3 regions of the Clostridium sp. JNZ X4-2 genome follow, and region 3 is predicted to be linked to each of the others. Evidence: a T-box and tRNA genes for the amino acid it is inferred to sense, from the RefSeq annotation. Region 3 holds a T-box; the other regions hold tRNA genes.
The links. The T-box of region 3 lies ahead of thrS (threonine--tRNA ligase). A T-box ahead of a tRNA ligase gene usually reads a tRNA of that ligase, here a tRNA-Thr.
Positions count from the first base shown of each region.

Region 1: it has a tRNA-Thr gene. The T-box ahead of thrS (threonine--tRNA ligase) is inferred to sense a tRNA for this amino acid. The anticodon was not compared.
Region 2: it has a tRNA-Thr gene. The T-box ahead of thrS (threonine--tRNA ligase) is inferred to sense a tRNA for this amino acid. The anticodon was not compared.

Region 1 is NZ_CM142685.1:3,245,683-3,248,959, forward strand. Features, by position in the region: gene recD2 (SF1B family DNA helicase RecD2) at 1-237, opposite strand, end outside; gene metK (methionine adenosyltransferase) at 352-1,527, opposite strand; SAM riboswitch class I at 1,599-1,703, opposite strand; tRNA gene ACYUJ6_RS15605 (tRNA-Tyr) at 1,774-1,858, opposite strand; tRNA gene ACYUJ6_RS15610 (tRNA-Thr) at 1,864-1,939, opposite strand; tRNA gene ACYUJ6_RS15615 (tRNA-Val) at 1,956-2,031, opposite strand; tRNA gene ACYUJ6_RS15620 (tRNA-Tyr) at 2,040-2,124, opposite strand; tRNA gene ACYUJ6_RS15625 (tRNA-Thr) at 2,130-2,205, opposite strand; gene yyaC (spore protease YyaC) at 2,478-3,017, shown strand; gene mreB (rod shape-determining protein MreB) at 3,055-3,277, opposite strand, start outside.
Region 2 is NZ_CM142685.1:3,519,093-3,522,369, forward strand. Features, by position in the region: gene ACYUJ6_RS16960 (ABC transporter permease) at 1-290, opposite strand, end outside; gene ACYUJ6_RS16965 (ABC transporter ATP-binding protein) at 287-1,015, opposite strand; tRNA gene ACYUJ6_RS16970 (tRNA-Thr) at 1,363-1,438, opposite strand; tRNA gene ACYUJ6_RS16975 (tRNA-Asp) at 1,444-1,520, opposite strand; tRNA gene ACYUJ6_RS16980 (tRNA-Val) at 1,542-1,617, opposite strand; tRNA gene ACYUJ6_RS16985 (tRNA-Glu) at 1,628-1,702, opposite strand; tRNA gene ACYUJ6_RS16990 (tRNA-Asp) at 1,830-1,906, opposite strand; tRNA gene ACYUJ6_RS16995 (tRNA-Val) at 1,929-2,004, opposite strand; tRNA gene ACYUJ6_RS17000 (tRNA-Glu) at 2,017-2,091, opposite strand; gene ACYUJ6_RS17005 (pyruvate, water dikinase regulatory protein) at 2,298-3,113, opposite strand; gene ACYUJ6_RS17010 (CoA-binding protein) at 3,126-3,277, opposite strand, start outside.
Region 3 is NZ_CM142685.1:2,681,058-2,684,334, reverse strand. Features, by position in the region: tRNA gene ACYUJ6_RS12905 (tRNA-Phe) at 1-28, opposite strand, end outside; tRNA gene ACYUJ6_RS12900 (tRNA-Asp) at 32-108, opposite strand; tRNA gene ACYUJ6_RS12895 (tRNA-Val) at 118-193, opposite strand; gene ytxC (putative sporulation protein YtxC) at 444-1,346, shown strand; T-box leader at 1,414-1,648, shown strand; T-box leader at 1,720-1,945, shown strand; gene thrS (threonine--tRNA ligase) at 2,006-3,277, shown strand, end outside.

The sequences.
Region 1 (3,277 bases), 560 kb from region 3:
TATACCCATAGCAGTATCAGGTACTATTTCTTCACAAACCTGGACCTTAAACTGGCGCCCGAAGTGAGGATGTAATACCCATTCTCCTAAAACCTTCAAGTTTTGTCCTTCTGTTATATAAGGTATGCATCCCACTATAGTTACTGTATCTTCTTTTTTTTTCATCTTAGCAACTACATATCCATTGTCTTTATTTTGAAATATTATATCTTCTACAATTCCCTGTAAATCCTGCATAAGCTCTCTCCCACTTTAACAAACATATAAAATCTATATCTTTGAATATAATTATAGCACATAAGTTTAGCTTAAAAAAAGCTCTGTAAATTTACATACAGAGCTTCTACAATTCTAGATATATTTTTTTATATCATCAACCTTATTCAATTTTTCCCAGGGTAAATCTATATCGGTTCTTCCAAAATGCCCATAAGCTGCAACCTGTCTGTATATTGGCCTTCTCAAATCCAAGTCCCTTATTATAACAGCTGGTCTTAAATCAAATACCTTCTCTACTATATTAACTATTTTCTCTTCTGATACTTTTCCAGTGTTGAAAGTATCAATAGTTATAGATACGGGTTTTGCCACACCTATAGCATATGCAAGCTGTATTTCCAACTTATCTGCAACACCAGCAGCTACCAGATTTTTTGCCACCCATCTTGCAGCATAAGCAGCTGATCTATCCACCTTGGTTGGATCCTTCCCTGAAAATGCTCCACCACCATGTCTTCCATATCCGCCATAGGTGTCCACTATTATCTTTCTTCCTGTAAGACCAGAGTCTCCCTGAGGTCCGCCAACTACAAATCTACCTGTTGGATTTATGAAGTATTTGGTATTTTCATCCAGAAACTTCTGTGACACAACAGGCTTTATAACATGTTCAATTATATCACTTTCAATTTGTTCTTTAGTTACCAGTTCATCATGCTGTGCAGATACAACTATAGTATCAACTCTAATGGGTTTATTATCATCATATTCTATAGTCACCTGAGTTTTTCCGTCTGGTCTCAAGTACCTTAAAGTTCCATCCTTTCTAACCTGTGCCAGTCTTTTTGCCAGCTTATGAGCCAAACTTATGGGCATAGGCATATATTCCGGAGTTTCATTAGTGGCAAATCCAAACATCATACCTTGATCTCCTGCTCCTATGGCATCTGTTTCCTCCATCTGTCCTTTTTTGGCTTCCAGGGATTGATTGACTCCCATAGCTATATCTGATGATTGTTCATCAATTGAGCTCAGCACTGAGCAGGTATCACAATCAAATCCATATTTGGCTCTGGTGTATCCTATTTCCTTTACAGTTTTCCTAACTATTTTAGAAATATCTACATAGCATTTAGTTGATATCTCTCCCATAACCAAAATCATACCTGTAGTAGTAGCAGTTTCACATGCTACTCTTCCATACGGGTCTTGTTTTAATATGGCATCCAGAATTGCATCTGAAATTTGATCGCACATTTTATCTGGATGACCTTCTGTAACTGACTCAGACGTAAATAATTTTTTCATTTTCAATACCTCCATACTGTATAAAAAATAAAAACCTCTTCAAATAAGAAGAGGTTAAATAATTAACTGCTCTCTTATCTTGCAAAATTAACTTGCAGGAATTGGCACCTTGGCAAAACTTCTACTGGTTGCCGGGTTTCATCGGGCCTTTTTCCCTCCGCCTCTCTGGATAAGAGTCTATATTATTGATTTACAACAATTATAAAAATTTTAATAAAATAAAAAACACCCTAACAGTGCTTTTTATGGTGGAGGAAGATGGATTCGAACCATCGAAGTCACTGACAACAGATTTACAGTCTGCCCCCTTTGGCCACTCGGGAATTCCTCCGCATTTGGTGCTGGCAGTAGGCTTCGAACCCACGACCTACTGATTACAAGTCAGTTGCTCTACCTGCTGAGCTATGCCAGCTTATTTTGTTATAATGTGGTGGGCACAACAGGGCTCGAACCTGTGACCCTCTGCTTGTAAGGCAGATGCTCTCCCAGCTGAGCTATGCGCCCCCAATATTTGGTGGAGGAAGATGGATTCGAACCATCGAAGTCACTGACAACAGATTTACAGTCTGCCCCCTTTGGCCACTCGGGAATTCCTCCACATTTGGTGCTGGCAGTAGGCTTCGAACCCACGACCTACTGATTACAAGTCAGTTGCTCTACCTGCTGAGCTATGCCAGCTTATTTATTTCATATAAGTACACTAAAATAGAACATAAAGGCGTTTAACGTAGTTTAGTATACATTTTTGTGCAATTATTTTCAAATTTCATATTACATTAAAATCTAATGTTAAATGTTTATTTCTTCATGTATCTCGTTATTCCTTCAGAAATCACATACCTGTGATTTAGACATAATAATTTACATAATTCCATCATATAAATTATATATAGTATTCTCTTTGGATACTATCCATAGGCACTGCATACACATAAAGAAGGTGAAATATATTGAATAAAGTAAAATCCAACTATAAGAATCCACTGGCATATTACGATTTAGCCTATTTTTTAAAAGATCACATCAACAAGGATACCATCATCGTATGTATAGGTACAGATAGATATATAGGGGACTGTCTTGGCCCTTTAGTAGGTACCCTGCTAAAGTGCAAGCACTTTCCCCTGCCGGTTTATGGTACAATTTCAGAGCCCATACATGCTTTAAACATTGAAAGTAGACTAAATGAAATAAAATTGCTTCATCCCCATAGCAACATTATAGGTATTGATGCCTGTTTAGGAGATTCCAAAACCATTGGAGAAATACAGGCAAGAGACTTTCCTGTTCATCCCGGCAAAGGAGTGGGAAAATCTCTTCCCAATGTAGGAGACTCCTCAATAATAGGCATAGTTGATTCAAATGGCAATGAGGATATATTCAGCAATACCAGCAATATACGTTTGAATCTAATTTTAAATATGGCTGAAGTAATACTTTATTCACTAATTCATTCATATTATCTCTATTATAATAATATCTTATTGTAGATATATAGACAAATTTTTTAACACCAATAAAACATTTTCAATCTATTAAGGTTATATCATCACCAGTAAAAATGACTTCCATTTTGTCCAAATACTCAAGAACCTTTCCTGTACCTAAAGCTACACAGGATACCGGATCTTCAGCTACATAAACAGGTACATGAGTTACCTCCTGTATTAAATCACCTAATCCGTTTAGCAAGGCCCCTCCTCCAGTCATAACAATACCTTTTTCAGCTATGTCAGCAGATAATTCTGGA
Region 2 (3,277 bases), 840 kb from region 3:
TACGGAATTCCCCCTTTATAATCTATAACTGCATCCAATTTTGATTCACTTATAAGTATATCTGCTTCACTTTCACTATATCTTTCTACAACTGCATCCTCATCCTCTAATCTATTTATAAATTCTTGAGAGGCATTTATAACTCCTATCTTAGGATGATACTGTTTCCCATTAAAAATATAAGACATCAATGTAAGTATAAAAATAGGCGCCAGTATCATAAGTGCAATAGTTCTCTTGTCATTTCTAAGCTGATGCAAAATACGTATAGTGAGTGCAATAACTTTCATCTCTTACCTCCATAGTACAAAAAAGCTTCTTCTATAGTATTGGAATGGGTATTTTTTTTCAGCATCTCAGGAGTACCTGCCGCAATTACCCTTCCATTACGAATCATACAAAGGTTGTCACATTTATCAGCCTCATCCATCACATGTGTTGTAATTATAATGGTAGTTCCCTTTTTGCTTAAGCCACCAAGTTCATCCCATATAGATTTACGAAGTACGGGGTCAATCCCCACTGTAGGTTCATCCAAAATAAGTACTGGAGGTCGATTTAACATTGCAATAGCCAGAGACAAACGCCGCTTCATACCTCCTGAATATTGGCTGACTCTTTTCTTTAAATCCTCAGATAAATTTACTAATTCCATAACTTCATCAATACGTTTTGTGCAATCCCTTTTAGATATATTGTACATGGCTGCAAAAAACTTCAAGTTATCCTCTGCGGTAATATCTCCATAGAGAGCATCGGATTGAGCCATGTATCCTATTTTATTCATCATTGAAAGCTTTGGCATTTTCTCACCTAATACATAAATTTGTCCATGAGTGGGCATATCAATGCCTGAAATCATTTTCACAAGAGTTGTCTTTCCAGAACCGGAGGGTCCTAGTAAACCAAAAATCTGAGAATATGATATTTCCAAGTTTATATTGTAAAGTATTTGCTGCTTTCCAAAATACCTATCCACATTTTCAACTGCTACACTACAAGAATTATGCTCCATAGTATTCCTCCTCACAGCTGATTATACTACAGAAATGGCTATTCATAATAAACATTTTTTCTGATTTTGTTGATTTTTATTTTACTTTACATGTAAAATATTACATGAATCCAAGGGAAAGCGAAGTGAACATTCATGACCTCAAGAGCAAACCAGTTGCTTAAAGACATCTTTATTGAACTATATACATATAAACCTATAAACAAAATAAGCGTAAGGGAGCTATGCTAGAAATCCGGCTTAAACCGCGGAACATTCTACAATTACTATGAAAACATAGATAATCATAGGATCCTTTTACCCATATAAATATAAGCCTCATAATCTTTGATTATGAGGCTTATCCATGGTGCTGGCAGTAGGCTTCGAACCCACGACCTACTGATTACAAGTCAGTTGCTCTACCAACTGAGCTATGCCAGCAGATATGGCGACTCAGAAGGGTATCGAACCCTCGACCTCCGGCGTGACAGGCCGGCACTCTAACCAGCTGAGCTACTGAGCCATATTAAAATATAATATTACATGGTGGGCACAATAGGGCTCGAACCTATGACCCTCTGCTTGTAAGGCAGATGCTCTCCCAGCTGAGCTATGCGCCCATATAATAATTGGTGACCCCTAGCAGACTTGAACTGCTGTTACCACCGTGAAAGGGTGGTGTCTTAACCGCTTGACCAAGGGGCCTTATAAAAAATAAAAACATAGTATCATAATCTCCAACTTAAATGAGTAAATCTCCCCCTTAGAGTAGACTTCTCATTTAAGTCAATCAATTATTGATTTTACAAATATATATATATATCTGTATACATGGCGACTCAGAAGGGTATCGAACCCTCGACCTCCGGCGTGACAGGCCGGCACTCTAACCAGCTGAGCTACTGAGCCATATTAAAATAATAATATTACATGGTGGGCACAATAGGGCTCGAACCTATGACCCTCTGCTTGTAAGGCAGATGCTCTCCCAGCTGAGCTATGCGCCCATATAATAATATTGGTGACCCCTAGCAGACTTGAACTGCTGTTACCACCGTGAAAGGGTGGTGTCTTAACCGCTTGACCAAGGGGCCTTATGTATTCTTTCAAGTCATATCTGGCGACCTAACATAGTCTATAATACAAAATATTCGTTAAAGTGTCAACACCTTTTTTTCAGATTCCCAAATATATTTCCCCATATTACCTCTAAAATCCTTATATATCAACACTTTAAGAAAATTTCCAGGTTTTTAATTAATTATACAACTTTTTGTTTACAAGCCTGTATATATTAAGATTAATAATTTTTTGTGCCCATATAACCTATATACTCCATTATTATCAGTGCGGTATCTTCGACAGCCCTTTTTGTCACATCTATTACTTTGCAATGCAGCTTTTTTATAAGCCTGTCCGAAAACTCTAATTCTTGAAGGACTCTCTCTTCATTGGCATATTTTAATTTTGTTGACATCATATTATACCTATCCATTCTATGCTTTCTTATTTCTATTAAATGTAGTGGATCTATGGTAAGCGCCACAATTTTTCTTCTGTCAATTTGAAATAATTCTTCCGGTACCGGTACTTCCGGCATAAGTGGTATGTTTAAGGCCTTTATCCCCTTGTTTGCCAGATACATGCACAGTGGCGTCTTAGATGTTCTAGAAAGGCCCAATAAAACTACATCTGCATGTTTGATACCTGAGCTGTCCTTGCTGTCATCATATCGAATAGCAAATTCTACTGCTTCTATTTTTTTATAATACTGAGAATCTATCTCCCATACAGCACCTGGCCTGTATTCAGGTATCTTGTTTAACAATCTGGAGGCCATACTTATACAAGGGCCTAGAATATTACTTATAGGTATGCCGGATTCTATACATCTCTGAATTAAAAATTCCCTAACTTCTACAAGTACAATTGTAGATATAATCATAATATTTTCTTTACTTTCTAATCCATTTATAAATTCATTTACATCTTCAAAACTCTTTATATATGGAACTCTATGAACTTCTATGTCTGAATAAAACTGACAGGCAGTTCCCTTAGCTACAAGTTCTGCTGTTTCACCTATAGAGTCGGATACTGCATATATTTTTAACATAAATAAGCCCTCCTACTTTTGATGTCTTTTTGATAATTCTACAAGTGCACATCCCTCAACGGCATCTATTCCATTATTATTGCAAAAATCCAATATTTCCTGGCTTTCCGCACCAGGCTGTATTAATATTTTATCTATTCCAAATTTGCCAGCTGCTTTAACTA
Region 3 (3,277 bases):
TCTGCTCTACCGACTGAGCTATCTGGCCATATGGCGACCCAGAAGGGGTTCGGACCCTCGACCTCCGGCGTGACAGGCCGGCACTCTAACCAACTGAGCCACTGGGCCGTAACATTATGGTGGGCACAACAGGGCTCGAACCTGTGACCCTCTGCTTGTAAGGCAGATGCTCTCCCAGCTGAGCTATGCGCCCATAATCACATTATCACCACGACAATTCATATTATATATTGAGTTCTATATATTGTCAATACTTTATATTAAAAAATCGCACTGGCTTTAGTGAATTTTAAAATTATTGATAATATGATTTTATTTATTATTTGTTTACCATATTAAAATATCATTTTAATATATTGACTTTGTTATGTCGATATTTGACAATAGAAATTTGAATATAGATTTTTTTTAGACACATACTATTTTTGAAGGGAGTGTGAATAATGCTATTAACAACTATAGTTTACGATAAGGAAAAGGAAAGTGTAATACATGGTATTCAAGAACTAAAAGAATATTTCAGGCATAAAGGCGTGCTCATTGGTGTATATGAAAGTATAGAGTCTGATACTCACTTCCTCAAACTATTTTGTGATAGAGAAATAAACAATAAACTTATGAATATATATAATATGTATATTGCAAACATTATATATAATATAGTGATAGATGAGTTTTATGAAAAAGATATTCTGGCTTTTTTGTCTAACGAATATTTTTTCCTGAAATATGAGGAATTGGAGGAAATTAGGCTGGAAAGCTTAAAAGTATTGAAAGGTGAAATGGAAATTATGGATGAAAACTCCATTTTTTGTATAAATAAGAGAAATGACATATTGGATAAAATATCAAATTGTATAAATGAAAATAATGAGATAAATATAGAAGGATTTATAACTTTTAGAATCAGGGAACTTTTAGGTGATCTGGAAAGTATAATTGATAAAGTGGTTGAAAGGTATATGGTGGATAAGGAATACAATGAATTTATAAAGCTTTTAAAATATTTTGTAGAAATTCAAGAAAGTAAAATAGACTATTTAAGTATAATAATAGATAATGATGGAAAATATATAATAAAAGATAAAGAAAGCGATATAACAGAAAGCTTTTTTAAAGACTTAAAAGCATTAAAATGCAATAAAAATATAAATTCAGATTTAGATGATGTTTTAATAAGTGCATTGATAACCAATTCACCGGAAAAGATAGTAATTCATTGTGCTGAAAATTGCAGGAATTCAGAACTGATAGATACAATTGAAAAAGTTTTTACCGATAGAGTTGAATTCTGCAACAGCTGTAGTATATGCAAATCGGTAAAGAGTAATTTAAATAGAGTATGATTTATAAAAAGTTTAATTTTCATGTTGACATATTGATTTTAGAATAATATAATAAGCCTAAACAGAAATAAAAACTATGAAAGGGAAAAGTAAATAAATTAATTATTTTAAGAGAGAGGGATTTTAAGCTGAAATATCCTTTAAATAAAGTTTATTGAAAAACCACCTTAGAGTTGTATACTGAAATTTTTAGTAGGTATTTCCGTTAACCCACGTTAAAGGTAGAGTGAATAGTATTTAAATTGATGAATAGTTTTTTTATTATTAACTTGGGTGGAACCGCGGTAATACTCGTCCCATATTTTGGGAGGAGTTTTTTGTTGTTTATTTTTATATAAGCTAAAAGTAAAGTATTTATATTTTATTAAATTTAAGAAAAATTATGAAAAGGAAGAGTAAATAAAAGTTTGTTTTAAGAGAGAGGGATTTTAAGCTGAGATATCCTTTAAACAAAATTTATCGAAAACCACCTTGGAGTTGTATACTGAAATTTTTAGTAGGTATTTCCGTTTAATCTGCGTTAAAGAGTCAAAGATAACAGATAGATTTATAAATTTCTTGTTAAATTTGGGTGGAACCACGGTAAATTCGTCCCTTATATTGGGAAGAATTTTTTTTATAAATTTTAAATTAAAATAGATTTATAAGGAGGAACAATTATGATAAAAATAAGTCTCAAAGATGGTAAAGAATTGGATGAAGAGAAAGGATTAAAGGTAAGCGATATTGCAAAGAAACTAAGTACTTCCCTTGGGAAGAAAGCACTGGGAGCTAAAATAAATGGTGAAATAGTGGAATTAAATCATCCTGTAAATGAAGACTGCAAACTTGAAGTTCTCACTTTTGAAGATGAAGATGGAAAAAGGATATTGAGACATACAGCTTCTCATATACTTGCCCAGGCAATAAAGAAATTGTATCCGGAGGTTAAACTTGCTATAGGACCTGCCATAGATTCAGGATTTTATTATGATGTAGATGCAGATTTTTCATTTACACCGGAATTATTAGTTAAGATCGAAAATGAAATGAACAAAATAGTCAAAGAGAATATTAAACTGGAAAGATTTGAACTTCCAAGGGCAGAAGCCATAAAATTTATGGAAGAAAGAAAAGAACCTTACAAGGTGGAATTGATAAAGGATTTGCCGGAGAATGAAATTATATCTTTTTACAGACAAGGGGATTTTGTAGATCTATGTGCAGGACCTCATTTACCTTCTACAGGGAAGGTAAAGGCAATAAAACTCCTTTCCATAGCAGGTGCTTATTGGCGTGGAAATGAAAAGAACAAGATGCTTCAAAGAATATATGGAACTGCATTTGAAAAGAAAAGCGATCTTGAAGATTATATTAAACTTATGGAAGAAGCCAAGAAAAGAGATCATAGAAAATTGGGGAAAGAATTGGATTTATTCAGCATGCATGAAGAGGGACCTGGATTTCCATTTTTCCATCCAAAGGGAATGATAATTAGAAATGAACTTCAAAATTTTTGGAGACAAATGCACAGAAGAGCCGATTATGATGAAGTAATGACTCCGGTTTTATTAAATGAAGAGCTATGGCATCAATCAGGACATTGGGATCATTATAAGGAAAATATGTATTTTACTAAAATAGATGGAGAAAATTATGCTATAAAGCCTATGAATTGTCCAGGAGCTATACTCATTTATAAGAACAGCATACGTTCTTATAGAGATTTACCTAAAAGATATGGTGAAATGGGAATTGTCCATAGGCATGAAAAATCAGGAGCTCTTCATGGGCTTATGAGAGTAAGATGTTTTACTCAGGATGATGCCCATATATTCATTACTAAAGAGGATATTACAAATGAAATAATACAGGTTATAAAACTTATAGATGATTTTTATAAGGTATTTGGATTCAAGTATTTTGTAGAGCTTTCTACAAGGCCTGAAAAT